DNA from 3 places in the Pseudomonas sp. GCM10022186 genome. Region 3 is predicted to be linked to each of the others. Evidence: predicted binding sites of a transcription regulator. Region 3 holds the regulator's gene; each other region holds the start of a gene.
What was found. Region 3 encodes LexA, which represses DNA repair genes until DNA is damaged. Its sites were predicted from a motif close to CTGTNTNNNNANACAG; they were not measured.
Positions count from the first base shown of each region.

Region 1: the regulator LexA is predicted to act here: its motif matches at 3,708-3,723, upstream of imuA (translesion DNA synthesis-associated protein ImuA).
Region 2: the regulator LexA is predicted to act here: its motif matches at 1,558-1,573, upstream of recN (DNA repair protein RecN).

Region 1 covers NZ_JBHSOU010000063.1:63,644-70,411, forward strand. Annotated here, with positions in the region: gene ACFPU0_RS21340 (error-prone DNA polymerase) at 1-1,570, opposite strand, end outside; gene ACFPU0_RS21345 (Y-family DNA polymerase) at 1,567-2,982, opposite strand; gene imuA (translesion DNA synthesis-associated protein ImuA) at 2,990-3,604, opposite strand; gene ACFPU0_RS21355 (AMP-binding protein) at 3,789-6,626, opposite strand.
Region 2 covers NZ_JBHSOU010000044.1:406,237-413,004, forward strand. Annotated here, with positions in the region: gene recN (DNA repair protein RecN) at 1-1,533, opposite strand, end outside; gene grpE (nucleotide exchange factor GrpE) at 1,691-2,260, shown strand; gene dnaK (molecular chaperone DnaK) at 2,360-4,273, shown strand; gene dnaJ (molecular chaperone DnaJ) at 4,397-5,524, shown strand; gene dapB (4-hydroxy-tetrahydrodipicolinate reductase) at 5,612-6,415, shown strand; gene carA (glutamine-hydrolyzing carbamoyl-phosphate synthase small subunit) at 6,599-6,768, shown strand, end outside.
Region 3 covers NZ_JBHSOU010000066.1:294,627-301,394, forward strand. Annotated here, with positions in the region: gene topA (type I DNA topoisomerase) at 1-834, shown strand, start outside; gene ACFPU0_RS24570 (DUF6586 family protein) at 902-1,420, shown strand; gene ACFPU0_RS24575 (hypothetical protein) at 1,491-1,724, shown strand; gene sulA (SOS-induced cell division inhibitor SulA) at 1,805-2,278, opposite strand; gene lexA (transcriptional repressor LexA) at 2,289-2,900, opposite strand; gene ACFPU0_RS24590 (TetR/AcrR family transcriptional regulator) at 3,128-3,835, shown strand; gene ACFPU0_RS24595 (L,D-transpeptidase family protein) at 3,878-4,402, shown strand; gene nagZ (beta-N-acetylhexosaminidase) at 4,412-5,410, shown strand; gene ACFPU0_RS24605 (S-methyl-5'-thioinosine phosphorylase) at 5,420-6,157, shown strand; gene ACFPU0_RS24610 (putative glycolipid-binding domain-containing protein) at 6,191-6,748, opposite strand.

The DNA of each region.
Region 1 (6,768 bases), on a different contig from region 3:
CCAGCACATCCACCTTGAGCAGCCCCACCAGGTCGAGGTCGTCCTTGTCCCACTGGATCACGGTGCGTTCGGCCATGCTGGCGTTTTCCACCGGCACCAGGCTGTCCAGCGGCGTTTCGGAAATCACGAAGCCGCCGGGGTGCTGCGACAGGTGACGGGGAAAGCCGATCAGTTCGCCGGTCAGCGCCAGCACCCGGCGCAGCACCGGGCTGTCCGGGTCGAAGCCCACCTCGCGCAGGCGCTCCGCCGCTGGGGCCTGGTCGCTCCAGCTGCCACAGCAGTCGGCCAGGGCATTGACCTGGTCCGGCGGCAGGCCGAGGGCCTTGGCCACATCGCGCACCGCGCCGGCGCCGTGATAAGTGCTGACCACCGCGGTGAGCGCCGCCCTGCCCCGCCCGTAGCGGCGGAACAGGTACTGGATCACCTCCTCGCGGCGTTCGTGCTCGAAGTCCACGTCTATATCCGGCGGCTCGTTGCGCTCCTTGGACATGAAGCGCTCGAACAGCATCTCGGTGTTCCCGCAGGGATTCAGCTCGGTGATGCCCAGGGCGAAGCACACCACCGAGTTGGCCGCCGAGCCACGTCCCTGGCAGAGGATGTCCTGGCTGCGGGCGAACTCGACGATATCGGCCACCGTGAGGAAGTAGCTCTCGTAGCCCAGCTCGGCGATCAGCGCCAGCTCCTTCTCCACCAGCGCCCGCGCGCTTTCCGGCACCGCCTCGGCCCAGCGCCGCCGCAGCCCCCGCTCGGTCAGCTCGCGCAACCAGGTGGTGGAGCTGTGGCCGTCCGGCACCAGTTCGCGGGGGTACTGGTAACTCAGCTCGCCCAGGTGGAAGGTGCAGCGACGGGCGATGCGCACCGACTCGGCGAGCAGCGCTGGCGGATAGAGGCCGGCCAGCACCTCGCGCTGACGCAGGTGGCGCTCGCCATTGGGGAAAAGCCGGTGACCGGCCTCGGCCACCGTGCAATGGTGGCGCACGGCGGTCATGCAGTCCTGCAGGGCGCGGCGGCCGCGGGCGTGCATATGTACATCCCCCGCCGCCACGGGCGCAATGCCGCAGCGTTCGGCCAGGGCCAGCAGGCGCGCCAGGCGGCCGGCGTCGTCCGGGCCCCGGTGCAGTTCCACCGCCAGCCACAGGCGCCCGGGAAAGCATCGGCGCAGCCAGGAAGCTTCGCGATCATCGTCATCAAAGTCGGGCACCCAGAGAGCCAGCAGGCCGTCCGCCGGTTCCGACAGGTCCTCCCGCAGCAGTCGATACCGGCCCTTCTCCGCCCGCCGTCGGGCCCGGGTGATGAGACGGCAGAGGTGCTGGTAGCCGGCCAGGTTTTCCACCAGCAGCACCAGCCTGGGGCCGCCTTCGACGCGCATCTCGCTGCCGATCACCAGAGGCAGCCCGGTCTTCTTGGCGGCCTGCCAGGCACGGACGATGCCGGCCAGGGTGCACTCATCGGTGATCGCCAGTGCCGCGTAGCCATGCAGTGCGGCGCGCTGGAACAGTTCGAGAGCGCTGGAGGCCCCACGCTGGAAGCTGAAGTTGGACAGGCAGTGCAGTTCGGCGTAGGCGCTCATGCGAACCAGCCGTGCAGCAGCAGCGGCCCCTCCCCGTTCACCGGACGAAAAGCCCAGCCGCGCTGGCCGCTGCGGGTTTCCACCAGGTAGTAGTCGCGGCGCACATCGCCACCGTCCCACCAGCCGGACTCGATGCGCTCGGGGCCGGCGAGGATGCGCAAGCCCACTTCCCGCAGGGGGTGCGGTTCACGCAGCAGCCAGCCGGGGCGCGGTGGCGCGGACTGGAGCGGCACCGGCGAGCCGACGGCGTCCAGCTGCCAGGCCCATTCGGGGCGGTGGTCGGCGCGCAGCGCGAGACTGTGCACGGCATCGTCTCCCAGGCGCGCGCGCAGACGCTCGCGCAGCTGTTCCCAGGGCAGGGATTGCTGCGGGCGCTCGTCGAACAGCTCGCGGCGTTCCGGCACGAAGGCCGGCAGGTCCCGCGCCTGCAGGCGGAAGGCACGCACCGGCGCCGGCACCTGCAACTGCTCCAGGCGCCCGCGGGCCAGCTCGAAGAGCATGGCCGCTTCGCGCTCGGCGCTGAGCAGGCCCACCGGCACCTGGGTGTCGTGGAGGTCGCGGTGTTCCAGATGCAGGACGAAACGCTGCACGCCGCTGTCACGGCTGGCGAGGAAGGCGGCCAGGTCGGCGGTGAGACGGCGCAGGGGGAAGAGCAGCGCCTGGAGGGACTCCACCTCGAAGTTCAGCTCGATGCGCAGGTCGAACTCGTCCGGCGGCCGGTAGCACTCCAGGGCCAGGGGCCGTTCGCCGAGCAGGGTGTCGAAGTGCTGCAGCACCTCGGCCGGAAAGCGCCGGGCCAGCGTCTCCCGCGGCAGCGCCAGCACCTGTTCCAGGTGGCGCAGGCCCATGCGGGCAAAGGCGGTGGCGGTTTCGCGCGCCAGGCCGGCGCGGTCCACCGGCATGCGCCCGAGGGCCTGGCGCAACTCATCCTGGTGCGTCACGGCCAGGCCGTCGTAGGCATTGGCCAGTATCCGTGCCGCCGCCGGATTGGGCGCCGCGACTATGCGATGGCGAAAGCCCAGGGCCGCCAGCTCCCGGCGCAGTCGCGCCTCGAAACGCGGCCAGGGGCCGAACAGGGCGAAGCTGGATTCCACCTCCAGCAGCAGGCATCGCGGGTAGCGCAGGCTGACCTGGGAACTGAAGCCATAGGCCCAGGCCGCGAGCAGTCGCTCCCAGCGCTCGACCTGCGCCGGGTCGTACTCCACCTGGGCGAAATCCCGGGTCAGGGCGTGGGCGGCAGTCAGTGACTGGCCAGGGCGCAGCCCCAGGGCCCTGGCTGCCGGGTTGAGGGCGCGCAGCACGCGGCGCTGCGCCGTGCCGGTCACCAGCGCCAGGGGCGCCTCGGGGTCGGGATGACCGCGCAGCACGCCATCCAGCGCCAGTTGCGGCAGCAGTATGCAGGCCCAGCGCATGGCGGCTTCACCGGGCCAGGGCGATGGGATTCGCCGGTGGCAGACCGCCCCGGCACTTGAGCACCCGCAATTGCGCCGGCAACCCGTCGACGGCGATGCGCAGGGACGCTGGCGAAGGGTTGAGGGCGGCATCCAGGGGGCGATAGGCAAAGGCCAGGGTCTGGCCGCTTTCCGCGGCCACCTGCAAGCGGCGCAAGGCGCGGTCGTCGGCCTGCTGCGGCCAGCAGAGCACCGCGCCGCAACTGCCGGAACGCAGGCACTGCTCGGCGGCCCAGAGCGCGTCGCGGCCGCTGGCCTCCACCAGCGCCAGCCAGCGCAGGTCGACGCCGGCGGCCTGCCAGGCCTGGGGATAGGGGATATGGGGCGGCGCCACCAGCACCACCCGCTCGGCACTGCCGGTCAGCCGCGCCAGGGTGGGCCAGAGCAGGCGCAACTCGCCGAGCCCCGCAGCCGCGACAAGGATTTCGCTGAGCGCGGCTTCAGGCCAGCCACCGCCGGGCAGGACCCTGTCCAGGGCGACGAGGCCGGTGGGCTGGTCGCTGCCGGCCGGCTGCGCGCCGGGCTGGCCCTTCCATACCCGCCGTTCGTTGAGCAGGGTGTCGAGGGCAACGACAGCGCCCATCACCTCGACCCATTGCCGGAAGAAAAAAACGGCAGCCCCGGGAAAGGGCTGCCGAAAGGGCCAGGAACAATCACCAAGGCCATCGGGGGAAATCCTACGGATACTGTATTTATATACAGTAAATCGCGCTACCTGCTCCGCGTCAATCCGGGAAGACGGAAGGCCGTCCCCCCGGCCAGCGCCCTCAACTGAAGCTCAGGGTGCGTTCCGACTCATCCAGGCGTTCCAGCAGCACGGCCCGGGTCGCATCCCGCAACCTGATCGACTCCGGCCAGCCCGGCCCCTCCGCCAGCAGAGGCGCGCAGACACTGACATGGATCGCCCCACGGAGCGGGAACCACTGGCCATCGCGCAGCACCGTGCGGGTGCCACGGATCGCCACCGGCAGCAAGGGAACAGCGGTATTGGCGGCCAGCACGAAGGCGCCCATGTGGAAGGCACGCAAACCCGGTTCACGGGTGAAGGTGCCCTCCGGGAAGAACAGCAACGACTGGCCGGCCCGCAGCGCCCGCTCCAGGGCCTCGCTGTCGGCCACACTGCGTTGCAGGTCGAAGCGTTCGACGAACAGCGCGCCGAGCTTGCGCAGGAACAGGCTGGGGATCCACTGGCCCGCCAGTTCGCGCTTGGCGACGAAAGCGAACCGCGGCGGCAGCGCGGCGCAGAGGATGACCCCATCGAGATAGCTCGCATGGTTGGCGGCCAGCACGCAGGCCCCCTCCCCCGGCAGATGTTCCAGCCCTTCGACGCTGAACGGCACCCCGGCCAGGCGGATGAACAACCGTGCCGCCCAATGCACGAAGGTGCGGCACCAGCGCCCCTGCGGCAGGATCGCAACGCCCAGCCAGGTCAGCGGCGTGACCAGCCAGAACAGCAGCCAGATATACACGGCATAGGAGAGGACGCGCGCGCCCTGCCAGCCACGGCCGAGATGCCCACGCATGGCCTGCGCCAGCAGGCGCAACACCTGGCGCCACGGGGCGAGGCGTGGCCGCCCCGCTTCACCGCGCTCGTACAGTTCACGGCAGGCGGCACGGCGAATCTTGCCGCTGGACGTCTTCAGCACGCTATGGGGAGGGACCAGGACGATATCGTCGGGGGGCACGCCAGCCAGGTCGACCAGTATGCGGTTGACCTCCTGGCGCAGGCGCTGCTGCGCCCCCTCCTCCTGCTCCTGGGCTTCCGCCATCACCACCAGGCGGTCGGTTCCGCTGGCCGCGTCGCGGCTGCCGAATACCGCGACACATCCCTTGCGCAGGCCCGGCAGGTTGCCGACCGCCGTCTCGACATCGTAGGGATAGAGATTGCGCCCGGCACGGATGATCAGGTCCTTGGCGCGGCCGGTGAGATAGACCTCGCCATCGGCCATGTAGGCGAGGTCGAGGGAGTCCATCCAGCCATCGCGCAGGACCCGGGCGGTTTCCTCCGGGGCGCGGTAATAACCCGAGGTGGTCGAAGGCCCGCTGAACTGCAGGTGACCTTCCCGGCGCTCGGGAAGTTCGACGCGGCGGTCGTCGACGATGCGAATCTGGTGTCCCGGCAGGGGGCGGCCGCAGGAGACGAAGCTGAGGGTGGCGCTATCGTCCGTCCCTGGCGCCAGTGCCTGGCCGCGAAGCTGGAATGCCTCGCGCTGCACCCGGTCGACCAGCGGCCCTCGGCCCAGGGGCGGGAAAGACACGCCCAGGGTGCCCTCGGCCAGGCCGAAGACCGGCGTCAGTGCAGTCGGTGCCAGGCCGTAGCGCGCGAAACGCTCGGCGAAGCGCTGCAGGGTGGCCGGGCTGACCGGCTCGGCGCCGTTGAGGGCCAGGCGCCAGCTGCTCAGGTCCAGGCCTTCGAGATCGCTGTCGGCGAGTTTGTTCAGGCACAGCTCGTAGGCGAAGTTGGGCGCCGCCGACAGGGTGCCGCGGAAGCGGTCGATGGCCCATAGCCAGCGCGCCGGCCTGGACAGGAAGGCCAGGGGCGACATCAGCACCAGATTGAAACCGTAGTAAAGGCTGCCCAGCCAGGCGCCTATCAGCCCCATGTCGTGGTACATGGGCAGCCAGCTGACGAACAGGTCACCCGGCCCCACCTGCAGCACGGTGCCCATGGCACGCAGGTTGGCCAGCAAGTTGGCGTGGCTCACCATCACCCCCTTGGGCTGGCCGGTGCTGCCCGAGGTGTACTGCAGGAAGGCGATATCGTCCGGCTGCCGCACCACCGTCGCGCATTCGCGCCCCTCGCCACCCAGCTCGGCAACGCTGGCGATGCGCGCCAGGCTCGGCACCAGGGGGCGGAGCAGCTGGGCCAGCAGCCTCGCCTCGGGGACGGTGATCAGCACGCTGGCCTCGGCGTTGCGCAGGATGCCGGCCTGACGCTGCAGGTGATCCTCGATCTGCGACAGGCGCAGCGGCGGGTAGATGGGCACCGGTATGCCGCCCGCGAGCAGGATGCCGAAAAAGCCCAGGAGAAAGTCGCGCCCGGTGGGCAACATCAGCGCCACCGCCTGCCCGGCGAGCAGGCCACCACGCTGCAGACCCGCCGCGACGGCCAGGGCGCCCTGCTGCAAGGCGCCGTAGCTGATTTCGTCCGGCTGCTCGTCATCCCCCAGCAGGAGCACGTGGGTCTGCCCGGAGTGCCGGCGTACATGCCAGTCCAGCACGTCGATCAGGGTCAGTGCGGCATCCGGTGTGTGCCGGTCGCCCGCGGCGGGCTCGCCAGGATGGCCGGAACGGGTGGGTTGCAGCGGCCGGGAAGCCGGGCTGCGCTGCAGGACGTGCAGCACATCGGCGGGGGTGCTGGCCGAGGCGAACAGCTCCTGCGGCAATCGAACCGCGAACTCCTGCTCGATGCGCGACCAGAGTTCGACCCGGGCCAGGCTGTCCACCCCCAGATCGCGGTCCAGCACGCTGTGCAAGGTGACCCGCAAACCTTGTGCAGCCTGTGGGCGCAGTTCGGTCACCGTGCGCTGGACGATCCCCAGCAGTTTTTCCGCATCCCCGTCACGGGCGGGAACGTTGCCGGCTTCCGCAGGCGGACGAGACATAGGCGGCCCTCGTGACTAAAGGTAATCGCCTTTGTCCAGTATGGGCCCGTACCGGCCTTTGCGCGGCCGTGGGCCCCTGGAGCTTCGTTTCGGCGCGTATCCGGCGCCGGCCTGGGCTCTGCGCCGGCCCCCCGGCGCAGAG
Region 2 (6,768 bases), on a different contig from region 3:
GCCGCGTTCCTTGTGCACGAAGAGGTGGTGGTGGCCCTGGGCGGCCACCTGCGGCAAGTGGGTGACGGTGAGCACCTGGCCGCGTTCGCCCAGGCGGCGCAGCAGCTGGCCCACCACCTCGGCGGTGGGGCCGCCAATGCCCACATCCACTTCGTCGAAGACCAGGGTGGGCACCCGCGAGGTCTGTGCGGTAATCACCTGGATGGCCAGGCTGATGCGTGACAGCTCGCCGCCCGAGGCTACCTTGGCCAGGGTCTTGAGGGGCTGGCCCGGGTTGGCGCTGACGAGGAATTCCACCTGTTCCAGGCCCTGCTGTTGCGGTTCCTGTGCCTGGCTGGCCTGCAGTTGGATGCTGAAGCGCCCGCCGGGCATGCCCAGGCGCTGCATTTCTACCTGCACCGCACCGGCCAGTTGTTCGGCGGCCTCGCTGCGCAGTCTGCTCAGCTCAGTGGCCTTTTCCAGGTAATGGCGCTCGTAGGCGGCCAGCTCCTCGGCCAGGCGTTCGGCGGCTTCGTCGTCGGCGTTCAGGGCCTCCAGTTCTTCCAGCTGTCGCAGTTGCAGTTCGGCCAGGTCGCCCGGCTGGACCCGGTGCTTGCGCGCCAGGGTATAGATGGTGTCGAGGCGCTCCTCCAGCGCTTGCTGGCGCTCGGGGTCGGCGTCGAAATGGTCGAGGAAGCGGTTCAGTTCGCCCACGGCTTCCTCGACCTGGATCTGCGCGCTGGACAGCAGGTTGACCGCCTCGGCCAGGGCGCCGGGCTGGGAGTGGAAGGCGGTGATGCGGTTGAGGCTGGCGGTCAAGGCGCTGAGTACGTTGCCGGCATCGCTTTCGCTGCACATGTCGATGACCTGGCGGCAGGCGGCCAGCAGGCTTTCCGCATTGGTCAGGTTCTTGTGCTCCAGTTCCAGTTGTTCCAGCTCGTTCTCGCCCAGTGCGAGGTTTTCGAGTTCGTCCAGCTGGTAGCTCAGCAGCTGATGGCGAGCACGTTGTTCGTCGCCGGCGCGGGACAGGCGCTCCAGTTCCTGGCGGGTCTGCCGCCAGCGCTGGGCGGCCAGCTGCACCTGCCGGGCGAGCTCGCTGGCGCCGGCGAACTCGTCCAGCAAGCGACGATGGGTGTCGGCCTTGAGCAGTGACTGGTGCTCGTGCTGGCTGTGGATATCGATCAGCAGTTCGCCCAGGGTCTTGAGGTCGCTCTGGGGGCAGGGGCTGCCGTTTATATAGGCGCGGGTGCGGCCCTCGGCGGTGATGACGCGGCGCAGGATGCAGGGGCCGTCGTTGTCCAGGTCGCGCTCGGCCAGCCAGGCGCGGGCTTCGGGGATGTCGGCGACGTCGAAGCTGGCGAGGATATCCGCCTTGTCGGCGCCGGGGCGCACCACGCCGCTGTCGGCGCGGTCGCCCAGGGTCAGGCCGAGGGCGTCGAGCATGATCGATTTGCCGGCCCCGGTTTCGCCGGTGATCACGGACATGCCGCCCTCGAGCTCCAGGTCCAGGTGCTCGACGATGGCGTAGTTGTGGATCGACAGGTGTACCAGCATGGTGCGACTCCCGCGCTGAGTTGGCTGTGTATTTATACAGTGTTTGTTTTCTGGCTGACAATTGCCCCTCCCCCTTGAAGCGACAAAATGGCGGCCCCATATAGACGGACATATCAGCGGGTCTTTCCCGCAGCTGTCTTTTTATGAGGAGGAAGGCATGGCCGACGAACAGACCCTGGATACCCAGACCCCCGAAGCGAATTCCGCTGCTGAAGCCGCGTCCGGCGAAGACCTCGCTGCTCGCGTGCAGGTGCTGGAAGAGCAGCTGGCCGCGGCCCAGGATCAGTCGCTGCGCGTGGCCGCCGAGCTGCAGAACGTCCGCCGCCGCGCCGAGCAGGACGTGGAGAAGGCGCACAAGTTCGCCCTGGAGAAATTCGCCAATGACCTGCTGCCGGTCGTCGACAGCCTGGAGCGTGGCCTGGAGCTGACCAGCGCCACCGACGAGGCGATCAAGCCGGTGCGCGAGGGTATGGAACTGACCCTCAAGCTGTTCCACGACACCCTCAAGCGCTACCAGCTGGAAGCCGTGGACCCGCACGGTGCGCCCTTCAATCCGGAGCACCACCAGGCCATGGCCATGCAGGAAAGCGCCCACGTCGAGCCGGGTAGCGTGCTCAAGGTGTTCCAGAAGGGCTACCTGCTCAATGGTCGCCTGCTGCGCCCCGCCATGGTGGTGGTCAGCAAGGCGCCGAGCGAGGCGCCGCCGTCGATCGACGAGAAGGCTTGAAATCCGCCCTCGGGCCCCCATCTGTTAGTTCAAGCGTTTATTGCTGCCGCGGCCCGTTGAGCAGGGCCGCGGAGAATCCAAAGTTTCGGGAGAGAGAATATGGGCAAAATCATCGGTATCGACCTGGGGACCACCAACTCCTGCGTGGCCATCCTGGAAAACGGCAATGTCAAGGTGATCGAGAACGCCGAAGGCGCTCGCACCACGCCGTCCATCATCGCCTACACCAACGACGGCGAGACCCTGGTGGGTCAGTCCGCCAAGCGTCAGGCGGTGACCAACCCGCAGAACACCCTGTACGCCGTGAAGCGCCTGATCGGCCGTCGTTACGAAGAAGACGTCGTACAGAAAGACATCAAGATGGTTCCCTACAAGATCGCCAAGGCCGATAACGGTGACGCCTGGGTGGAAGTGAAGGGCCAGAAGATGGCACCGCCGCAGATTTCCGCGGAAGTGCTGAAGAAGATGAAGAAGACCGCCGAAGACTACCTCGGCGAGCCGGTGACCGAAGCGGTGATCACCGTTCCGGCCTACTTCAACGACAGCCAGCGCCAGGCTACCAAGGACGCCGGCCGCATCGCCGGCCTGGACGTCAAGCGCATCATCAACGAACCGACCGCGGCTGCGCTGGCCTATGGCATGGACAAGGCCAAGGGCGACCACACCGTGATCGTCTATGACCTGGGCGGCGGTACCTTCGACGTGTCGGTGATCGAGATCGCCGAAGTCGATGGCGAGCACCAGTTCGAAGTGCTGGCCACCAACGGCGACACCTTCCTGGGTGGCGAAGACTTCGACCTGCGCCTGATCGACTACCTCGTCGACGAGTTCAAGAAGGAATCCGGCATGGACCTCAAGGGTGACCCCCTGGCCATGCAGCGCCTGAAGGAAGCTGCCGAGAAGGCGAAGATCGAGCTGTCCTCCGCCCAGCAGACCGACGTCAACCTGCCGTACATCACCGCAGACCAGACCGGTCCGAAGCACCTGAACGTGAAGATTTCCCGCGCCAAGCTGGAAGCCCTGGTGGAAGACCTGGTCGCCCGTACCATCGAGCCCTGCCGCATCGCCCTGAAGGACGCCGGCCTGGACGTGTCCGACATCCAGGAAGTCATCCTGGTCGGCGGCCAGACCCGTATGCCGCTGGTGCAGAAGCAGGTAGCCGACTTCTTCGGCAAGGAGCCGCGCAAGGACGTCAACCCGGACGAGGCCGTGGCCATCGGTGCCGCCATCCAGGGCGCCGTACTGGCAGGTGACGTGAAGGACGTGCTGCTGCTCGACGTATCCCCGCTGACTCTCGGTATCGAGACCTTGGGTGGCGTGATGACCGCGCTGATCGAAAAGAACACCACCATCCCGACCAAGAAGTCGCAGGTGTTCTCCACCGCCGACGACAACCAGTCCGCCGTGACCATTCACGTGCTGCAGGGCGAGCGCAAGCAGGCCTCGCAGAACAAGTCCCTGGGCAAGTTCGACCTGGCCGAGATTCCGCCGGCTCCGCGTGGCGTGCCGCAGATCGAAGTGACCTTCGACATCGATGCCAACGGTATCCTGCACGTCGGTGCGAAGGACAAGGCCACTGGCAAGCAGCAGTCCATCGTGATCAAGGCCAACTCCGGCCTGTCCGAGGAAGAAATCCAGCAGATGGTGCGCGACGCCGAGGCCAATGCCGAGGAAGACCGCAAGTTCGAGGAACTGGCCGCTGCCCGCAACCAGGGTGACGCGCTGGTCCACGCCACTCGCAAGATGATCACCGAGGCTGGCGACAAGGCCACCGCCGAGGAGAAGGCCGCCATCGAGAAGGCGCTGGGCGAGCTGGAAGTCGCTGTGAAGGGTGACGACAAGGCTGAAATCGAAGCCAAGATGAACGCCCTGTCCCAGGCTTCCACCCCGCTGGCGCAGAAGATGTACGCCGACCAGGCCCAGGCCGGTGAGCAGCCGCAGGGCGCCACCGCGGACAAGGCTTCCGACGATGCCGTCGACGCCGAGTTCGAAGAGGTCAAGGAAAACAAGTAAGTGTCACGCTTGCTTCCGCCCCAGCGTGCGGGGCTAGACGCCCCGTACGCCTGATCCGCCACGCGGGAGCTTGCTCCCGCGTTGGCGTGTCTGGGGCTGGTGAATTCGAGAGTGCAGGAAACTATGGCTAAACGTGACTTTTACGAAATCCTCGGTGTCGAGCGCGGCGCCAGCGAGGCCGAGCTGAAGAAGGCCTACCGCCGCCTCGCCATGAAGTACCACCCGGACCGTAACCCGGGCGACAAGGCTGCGGAAGAAAAATTCAAGGAGGCCAACGAGGCCTACGAAATTCTCTCCGATGCCAGCAAGCGCACGGCCTACGACCAGTATGGCCACGCTGGCGTGGACCCGCAGATGGGGGCGGGCGCTGGTGCCGGTTTCGGCGGGGCCAGTTTCTCCGACATTTTCGGCGATGTGTTCAGCGATTTCTTCGGTGGCCAGCGTGGCGGCCAGCGCGGCGGTCCGCAGCGCGGCAGCGACCTGCGCTACACCCTCGAGCTGGACCTGGAAGAGGCTGTGCGCGGCACCACGGTCACCATCCGTGTGCCGACGCTGGTCAACTGCAAGACCTGCGACGGCTCGGGTGCGAAGAAGGGAACCAGCCCGGTCACCTGCACCACCTGTGGCGGTATCGGCCAGGTGCGCATGCAGCAGGGCTTCTTCTCGGTGCAGCAGACCTGCCCGCGTTGCCACGGCAGCGGCAAGATGATCAGCGACCCCTGTGGCAGCTGCCATGGGCAGGGGCGTGTGGAAGAGCACAAGACCCTGTCGGTGAAGGTGCCGGCCGGTGTCGATACCGGCGACCGCATCCGCCTCTCCGGTGAAGGCGAAGCTGGTGCCCTGGGTGGCCCGCCCGGCGACCTCTACGTGGTGGTCAATGTACGCGAGCACCCGATCTTCCAGCGCGATGGCAAGCACCTCTACTGCGAAGTGCCGATCAGTTTCGCTGACGCGGCCCTCGGCGGCGAGCTGGAAGTGCCGACCTTGGACGGCCGGGTCAAGCTGAAGATTCCGGAGGCGACCCAGACCGGCAAGCTGTTCCGTCTGCGCGGCAAGGGCGTGGCGCCGGTGCGTGGCGGTGGCGCGGGGGACCTGATGTGCCGGGTGGTGGTGGAAACGCCGGTCAACCTGGACAAGCGCCAGCGCGAACTGCTCGACGAGTTTCGCAAGACGCTGCAGAGCGATGGTTCCCATTCGCCCAAGGCCAGCAGCTGGTTTGAAGGCATGAAGCGTTTCTTCGGCGATCTCTAATCAGTGAGCTGGAAGCTGGAAGCTGGAGGCCTGAAGTGCCCCGGCTTTCGCTTCCAGCTTCAGGCTTCCAGCTTGGAGCTTTCTTTTATGCGACGTATTGCTGTGATGGGCGCCGCCGGGCGCATGGGCAAGAACCTGATCGAGGCGGTACAGCAGGCGCAGGGCGCCGGCCTGACCGCAGCCATCGATCGTCCGGACAGCACCCTGGTCGGCGCCGACGCCGGTGAGCTGGCGGCCCTGGGCCGCATCGGCGTGCCGCTGTCCGGAGACCTGGCCAAGGTGGTCGACGAGTTCGACGTGCTGATCGACTTCACCCACCCCTCGGTGACCCTGAAGAACCTGGAAGTCTGCCGCCAGGCCGGCAAGGCCATGGTGATCGGCACCACCGGCTTCTCCGCGGAAGAGAAGGCCCTGCTGGCGAGCGCTGCCAGGGAGATTCCCATCGTCTTCGCTGCCAACTTCAGCGTCGGTGTGAACCTCTGCCTCAAGTTGCTGGATACCGCCGCCCGCGTATTGGGTGACGAGGTGGACATCGAGATCATCGAAGCCCATCACCGCCACAAGGTGGATGCGCCGTCCGGTACCGCGCTGCGCATGGGTGAGGTGGTGGCCGATGCCCTGGGGCGCGACCTGTCGAAGGTGGCCGTATATGGCCGCGAAGGCCAGACCGGCGCCCGCGCCCGCGAGACCATCGGCTTCGCCACCGTGCGCGCAGGTGACGTGGTGGGCGATCACACCGTCTTGTTTGCGGCGGAGGGCGAGCGCGTGGAAATCACCCACAAGGCGTCCAGTCGCATGACCTTCGCCCGCGGTGCGGTACGTGCGGCTCTCTGGCTGGAAGGCCAGGAAGCCGGCCTTTACGACATGCAGGATGTGCTCGGACTGCGTTGATATGCCGAATGGAATGTCTTTCGGGTGGACCGAAATGACGCATTCCTATAAACTGCAGCTTTAGTGTGTCCACTAAAAGTTACGCAGAAATGGCTCAGATAAAAAAGCGGGGTGACGGTATCAGCGTCATCCCGCTTTTTTACAACCTGCGTTTGCTTCAGCCTTGATCTACGGGAGGTCTTCTTGACTAAGCCAGCCATACTCGCGCTTGCCGACGGCAGCATTTTTCGCGGCGAAGCCATTGGGGCCGATGGCCATACCATCGGCGAGGTGGTGTTCAACACCGCCATGACCGGCTATCAGGAAATCCTTACCGATCCTTCCTATGCCCAGCAAATCGTTACCCTGACCTA
Region 3 (6,768 bases):
GCCAACCAGCCGACCCTGACCGACATCCCCTGCCGCGAGTGCGGTCGTCCGATGATGATCCGTACCGCCTCCACCGGCGTGTTCCTCGGCTGCTCGGGCTACAGCCTGCCGCCGAAGGAGCGCTGCAAGGCCACCATCAACCTGGTGCCGGGCGACGAGATCGCCGCGGACGACGAAGGCGAGTCCGAATCCCGCGTGCTGCGTGGCAAGCACCGCTGCCCGATCTGCTCCACCGCCATGGATGCCTACCTGCTGGACGAGACCCGCAAGCTGCACATCTGCGGCAACAACCCGGATTGCTCGGGTTACGAGATCGAGCAGGGCCAGTACCGCATCAAGGGCTATGAAGGCCCGAGCCTGGAGTGCGACAAGTGCGGCAGCGAGATGCAGCTGAAGACCGGTCGTTTCGGCAAGTTCTTCGGCTGCACCAACGCCAGTTGCAAGAACACCCGCAAGCTGCTGAAAAGCGGCGAGGCAGCGCCGCCTAAGATCGATCCGATCCGCATGCCCGAGCTGAAGTGCGAGAAGGTCGATGATGTCTACGTGCTGCGCGATGGCGCTTCCGGCCTGTTCCTGGCCGCCAGCCAGTTCCCGAAGAACCGCGAGACCCGCGCGCCGCTGGTGCAGGAACTGATCCCGCACAAGGACGAGCTGGATGCCAAGTACCATTACCTGCTCGATGCGCCCAGGAAAGACCCCGAAGGGCGTCCGGCGGTGATCCGCTTCAGCCGCAAGACCAAGGAGCAGTACGTGCAGACCGAGGTCGACGGCAAGCCCACCGGCTGGCGCGCCTTCTACGACGGCGGCAAGTGGAAGGTCGAAGACAAGCGCTGATCGACTGCTGCGCGCCCGGCTGCGGGCGCGCATACTACTGCCCGAGTCACCTGTGGAGGGCGCCCTCATGGCCCATGAGCTTTACACCCGCACCAATCAGAAACTCTTCTTCGCCGGCCTGTCGCTGGAGTCCTGGCGCAAGGCGGAAGAGGGCAGGGCGATGAACGCCCAGGCACTGGTGCAGTCCGAACGCGAAGCGTCGCTCTTCCACCTCTATGGCGCCTTGCTCGGCCTGTGTCACGAAATCGCCGGTTACTACCGCTTGTCCGAGGCCGGTGCGCCGCGCGTCGAAATGCTGCTGACTCCGGAAGTGCTGGCTGCGGCACCCAGTCCGGAACTGGCCGAGCTGGTGGAAATGGCCCAGCAACGGGAAACCTGGCTGGCCGAACTGCTCGCCGCGTACCGTGGACTCTTCCAGCCGCCCCAGGCGCCGAAACAGGCCAAGGTCGACCCGACCCTGCCGCTGATCACCGCGGTCAGCGTGGAAGAGGAAGTTGTGCCACTGTCCCAGGAAACCCTGGAGTCCTGGCGGCAGAACCTGAAATCCCTGGCGCTACGTTTCCGGGAAACCCTGAGCGAGTGCTGATTTGATCGACGGGCTAGGGCGTGCTGGCGGCTGGCTGCTACAATAGCCGCCTTTCGTGGAGATCTGAGCTATGCCTACGTCCTTTCTGGAAATAGTCGAACTGCCTGACGGGCGCATCATCCTGCGCCGGGCCGAGGACGAGGAGGCGTTGGTAACGCTGGACTTCTCCTCCGATGCCAAGGCCTTCCTCCAGGGGCATCATCTGGAGGTCGCCAAGGCCATGCTGAATGTCGGCGTGCAAATGGCCGGTCGCCTGGCCGAAGGCGATATGGGCCACGACGAAGGTCCGCGCGTCCTGCATTGAGGCCTGGAGCCGAATCTTCCGCTGATTCGGTTACCGTCTGATGTCACTCGGCGCAAGTCGTGCCCAGCGCTTGCAGCTCTTCAGCCCAGCAGAATGTTCAGGCTTTGCGCGCCGCCCTGGCGTGCCGCCTGGGCGAGTTGGCGCTTGGCCTTCTGCCCCAGATGCAGCCAGCTCACCACCGTGTGGCTGCGGCCGAGGCGTAGCGCTTCGCAGGCCAGTTCCAGGGCGCTCTGCTCGCCCCGCGGTTGCAGGAGCAGGATGCGTTCGCGATTCAGCCCGGAGTCACGCAGCCAGTCACGGGTAAGGCCGGCAGGGGCGCCGATCAGTGTCAGCCAGCGCGCATCCTGCTCTTCGCTCAGCTCCCGGAGCACGGAGGCCAGCAGGTTCCGGCAGTGCCCGGTGGCGCCACGCAGCGACAGTTCGCTGAAGGCTTCCGGTTCTTCCTGGCGGGGTTCTTCCACCACATCGGTCAGCATCGGTACCACGGGGTTTGCCAGGATGGCATCGTGGAACAGAGGGAGCTGGGACCGACCAAGGGACTGCGGGAACTGCATAAGGCCTCCTTTAGCGGCGGATCACGCCGACACTCAAACCTTCTATCACCAGATCCTGTTCATCCAGGTTCACCTCGATGGGGGCGAACTCGGCGTTCTCGGCGATCAGCCAGACCCTGTCGCCATCGCGCTTGAAGCGCTTGACGGTGACCTCGTCACCGAGGCGGGCCACCACCACCTGGCCATTGCGCGCTTCGCGGGTGCTGTGCACGGCGAGCAGGTCGCCGTCGTAGATGCCGATGTCCTTCATGGACATGCCGCGAACGCGAAGCAGATAGTCGGCGCGGGGATGGAAGAAATCGGGGTTGATGCGGCAGGATTCCTCGATGTTCTGCTGGGCGAGGATCGGGGCGCCGGCCGCGACCCGGCCGATTACCGGCAGGCCGTCCTCATCGTTGGCGCCGGGCTCGAAACCGGGGATGCGTATGCCGCGGGATGCGCCGGGTGTCATCTCGATGGCGCCCTTGCGGGCCAGGGCCTTGAGGTGTTCCTCGGCGGCGTTGGGTGACTTGAAGCCGAGCTCCTGGGCGATTTCCGCGCGGGTCGGGGGGAAGCCGTTGTCTTCAAGGCAGCGCTTGATGAATGCGAGAATCTCGGCTTGGCGGGGCGTCAGTTTCAGCATGGCGGCGCTCTGTCTTTTTATACAGTGACTGGGATTATATACAGTGCCGAGGCCTTGGCAATGCTTCTTTTTCCCGGGCGGGTCGAGTCGCGGGCAGGGCTGGCACGTTTCGCCTCGCCATTGCTTGGGTGGAAGTGACTGCTGCGTCGGATTATGGTGTGTTCGGCTTGACAAGCCGGCCGGCTGAAACGTATGTTTCAAACGAGTGTTTGTCAGGCGGAGGAGCCATGGCCCAGTCGGAAACCGTTGAACGCATTCTGGATGCTGCGGAACAGCTGTTCGCGGAAAAAGGCTTCGCCGAGACTTCGTTGCGCCTGATCACCAGCAAGGCTGGGGTCAATCTGGCAGCGGTGAACTATCACTTCGGCTCGAAGAAGGCGCTGATCCAGGCGGTCTTCTCGCGCTTCCTCGGTCCTTTCTGCCAGAGCCTGGAACGTGAACTCGATCGTCGTCAGGCCAAGGCGGAGAGCAAGGCCAGCCTCGAGGAGCTGCTGGAAATGCTCGTCGAACAGGCCCTGGCGGTAAAGCCCCGCAGCGGCAACGACCTGTCGATTTTCATGCGTCTGCTCGGTCTCGCATTCAGTCAGAGCCAGGGCCACTTGCGCAAGTACCTTGAAGAGGTTTATGGCAAGGTTTTCCGCCGCTACATGCTGCTGGTTAACGAATCCGCGCCGCGTGTGCCGCCGCTCGAACTCTTCTGGCGGGTGCACTTCATGCTCGGCGCCGCGGCCTTCAGCATGTCCGGCATCAAGGCGCTGCGCGCCATGGCGGAGACCGATTTCGGCGTGAACACTTCGATCGAACAGGTCATGCGCCTGATGGTGCCCTTCCTCGCCGCCGGCATGCGCGCCGAGACCGGGGTCACCGACGAAGTCCTGGCCAAGGCTGTGCTAAAGCCTCGCAACAAGGCGCCTGCCGCCCCGGCCAAGGCGTAAAACGATGGGCGCGAGCGGGCTGATCGGCTAAGCTTGCGGCCCATGCAAAACCTCGATCTTCTGCATATCTCCATCGCCGACCAGCAGCTCTACGGCTTCGCCGAAGGGCGGCTGGTACTGCGCATGTCCGTGTCCACCGCCCTGAAGGGCGTGGGCGAAACCAATGGCTCCAACTGCACGCCCCGTGGTCTGCACCAGGTGCGCGCGCGGATAGGCGATGGCCTGCCCCTGGGGGCGGTGCTGCGCGGTCGGCGCTGGACCGGGGAAGTCTGGAGCGCCGAGCTGCACGAGCGTTTCCCGGGGCGGGACTGGATTCTCAGCCGGATCCTCTGGCTGAGCGGCTGCGAACCCGGCCGCAATCGCCTCGGCAACGTGGACAGCTTCCGCCGCTACATCTACCTGCACGGCACGCCGGACACCGAACCCATGGGCGTGCCCCGTTCCCATGGGTGCATTCGTCTGCGCAATGCCGACGTGCTGGAACTCTTCGACCGGGTACCCGTCCACTGTGCGGTACGCATAGACGAAGCGCCGTGCCCGGCCTGGGCGGCGGCAGAACTCTCGTAAGGAATTTCAATGCAAGGCTCCCTGATGCTGGATATCGGTGGCACCTGGCTGACCGCCGAGGATCGGCAGATCCTCCGTCAGCCGGAAGTCGCCGGCCTGATCATCTTCGCTCGCAACATCGAAAGCCCGCGCCAGGTGCGCGAACTCTGCGCGTCCATTCGCGCCGTGCGCCCCGACCTGATCCTCGCCGTCGACCAGGAGGGCGGGCGGGTGCAGCGTCTGCGCCAGGGCTTCCTGCGACTGCCCGCCATGCGCGCGCTGGCCGACAATGACAATGCCGAGCAACTGGCCGAGCAGTGTGGCTGGCTGATGGCCACCGAAGTGCTGGCCGTGGGGCTGGATATCAGCTTTGCGCCGGTGCTGGACCTCGACCATCAACGCAGCGCCGTGGTCGGCAGCCGCGCCTTCGAGGGCGACCCGGAGCGCGCCGCGCGTCTTGCCGGTGCCTTCATTCGCGGGCTGCGCCAGGCCGGCATGGCCGCCACCGGCAAGCACTTTCCCGGCCACGGCTGGGCGGAGGCGGATTCCCATGTGGCGATTCCCACCGACGAGCGCAGCCTGGAGCAGATTCGCCGGAGCGACCTGGTGCCCTTCGCGCGGCTCGCCTCGGAACTGGACGGCATGATGCCCGCCCATGTCATCTACCCACAGGTGGACAACCAGCCCGCCGGCTTCTCGCGGCGCTGGCTGCAGGACATCCTGCGTGGCGAATTGAAGTTCTCCGGGGTCATCTTCAGCGATGACCTGTCCATGGCCGGCGCTCACGTGGCGGGTGACGCCGCCGAGCGCATCGAGGCGGCGCTGATCGCCGGTTGCGACATGGGCCTGGTATGCAATGACCGCGCCTCTGCCGAACTGGCCCTGGAGCGCCTGCAGCGCCTGGGCGCCAAGCCGCCGGCCAGCCTGGCGCGGATGCGCCGCCGCGCCTTCCCCGGTACCGAATACCGTCAGGACCCCCGCTGGCTGCAGGCCGTTGCAGCCCTGCGCGAAGCACAGTTGATCGATTGAGGAATCCACATGACCGTCTACGCCATCATCGGTGGTACAGGCCTGACCCAGCTCGAAGGCCTGAGCATGAGAGCCCTGCTCAACCCTGAAACGCCCTATGGCGCGCCCTCGGCCGGTATCGTCCATGGCGAGTACGCCGGGCACGATGCGCTGTTCCTCGCGCGACACGGTCATCCGCACCGGATACCGCCGCACCAGGTGAACTACCGGGCCAACCTCTGGGCCCTCAAGCAAGCCGGTGCCCAGGCGGTGATCGCGGTGAACGCGGTGGGCGGCATCCATCCGGCCATGGGCAGCGGCCACCTGGTGGTGCCGCATCAGGTGATCGACTACACCCACGGCCGCATCGATACCTTCTTCGAGGGCGACCTGGACCACGTCACCCATATCGATTTCAGCCATCCCTACGACGAGGCCCTGCGCGGCCAGCTGCTGGCGGCGCTGAACGCCTGCGATTACCCCCACAGCGATTTCGGCGTCTATGGCTGCACCCAGGGTCCGCGCCTGGAGACCGTGGCCGAGATCGTCCGCCTGGAGCGTGACGGCTGCGACATCGTGGGCATGACCGGCATGCCCGAGGCAGCCCTGGCCCGCGAGCTGGACCTTCCCTATGCCTGCCTGTCCCTGGTGGTCAATCCTGCCGCCGGCAAGTCCGAAGGCATCATCACCATGGCCGAGATCGAGGCCGCATTGGCCGAGGGAATCGGCAAGGTACGCAACGTCCTTGCCCATGTCCTGAAGGGCTGAGGTCCGCAGGCCCGCCGAGGCCCGCCGCCGCTTTCACAGCCTCTGGAAGAAGGTTGGATAGCGGTTCACCAGGCCATCGTCATCCAGGGTCAGCACCGCCTCGAAACCACTGCCATCGAGGTTCTGGTAGAGGTAGTGGGCCTGGTCGAGACGGGTGTAGGCCTGGCGCATGCGCCGCACCGTCAGTTGCGGCGCTTCGACGAACACCACATCGATTTCCCGGCGCTCGCCCAGGTTGAGGAAGAGCCGCCAGATGCTCGGGCTGTTGGTGAAGGGCGTCGGCCAGAGGTCCAGGTCGAGGCTGCCGGACAGCTCCGGCAGCTTGCGGCCTTCGCCTTCGAACCAGTGCAGGCCGTCGCGGCGCAGCGTCAGGCTTCGGGTGCCGTCGGCATCTCGCACGGTGGCGCTGAAGGCCCGAGGCTCCCAGCCCTTGGTGTATTCCAGGGTGTAATTGAGGCGATAGGGCTTGCCGTCGTCGTCGAAGGCCACCATTCCGCTGTCCGCCCGTCGGCCCTCGAGACGGAAGTCCTCCAGACCCTGGGTGGGCGCGCGGGCGTTCCAGAGGTGGGACCAGAGGGCGGTGGTTCTCATCGATTCTTGCCTCGCAGCGC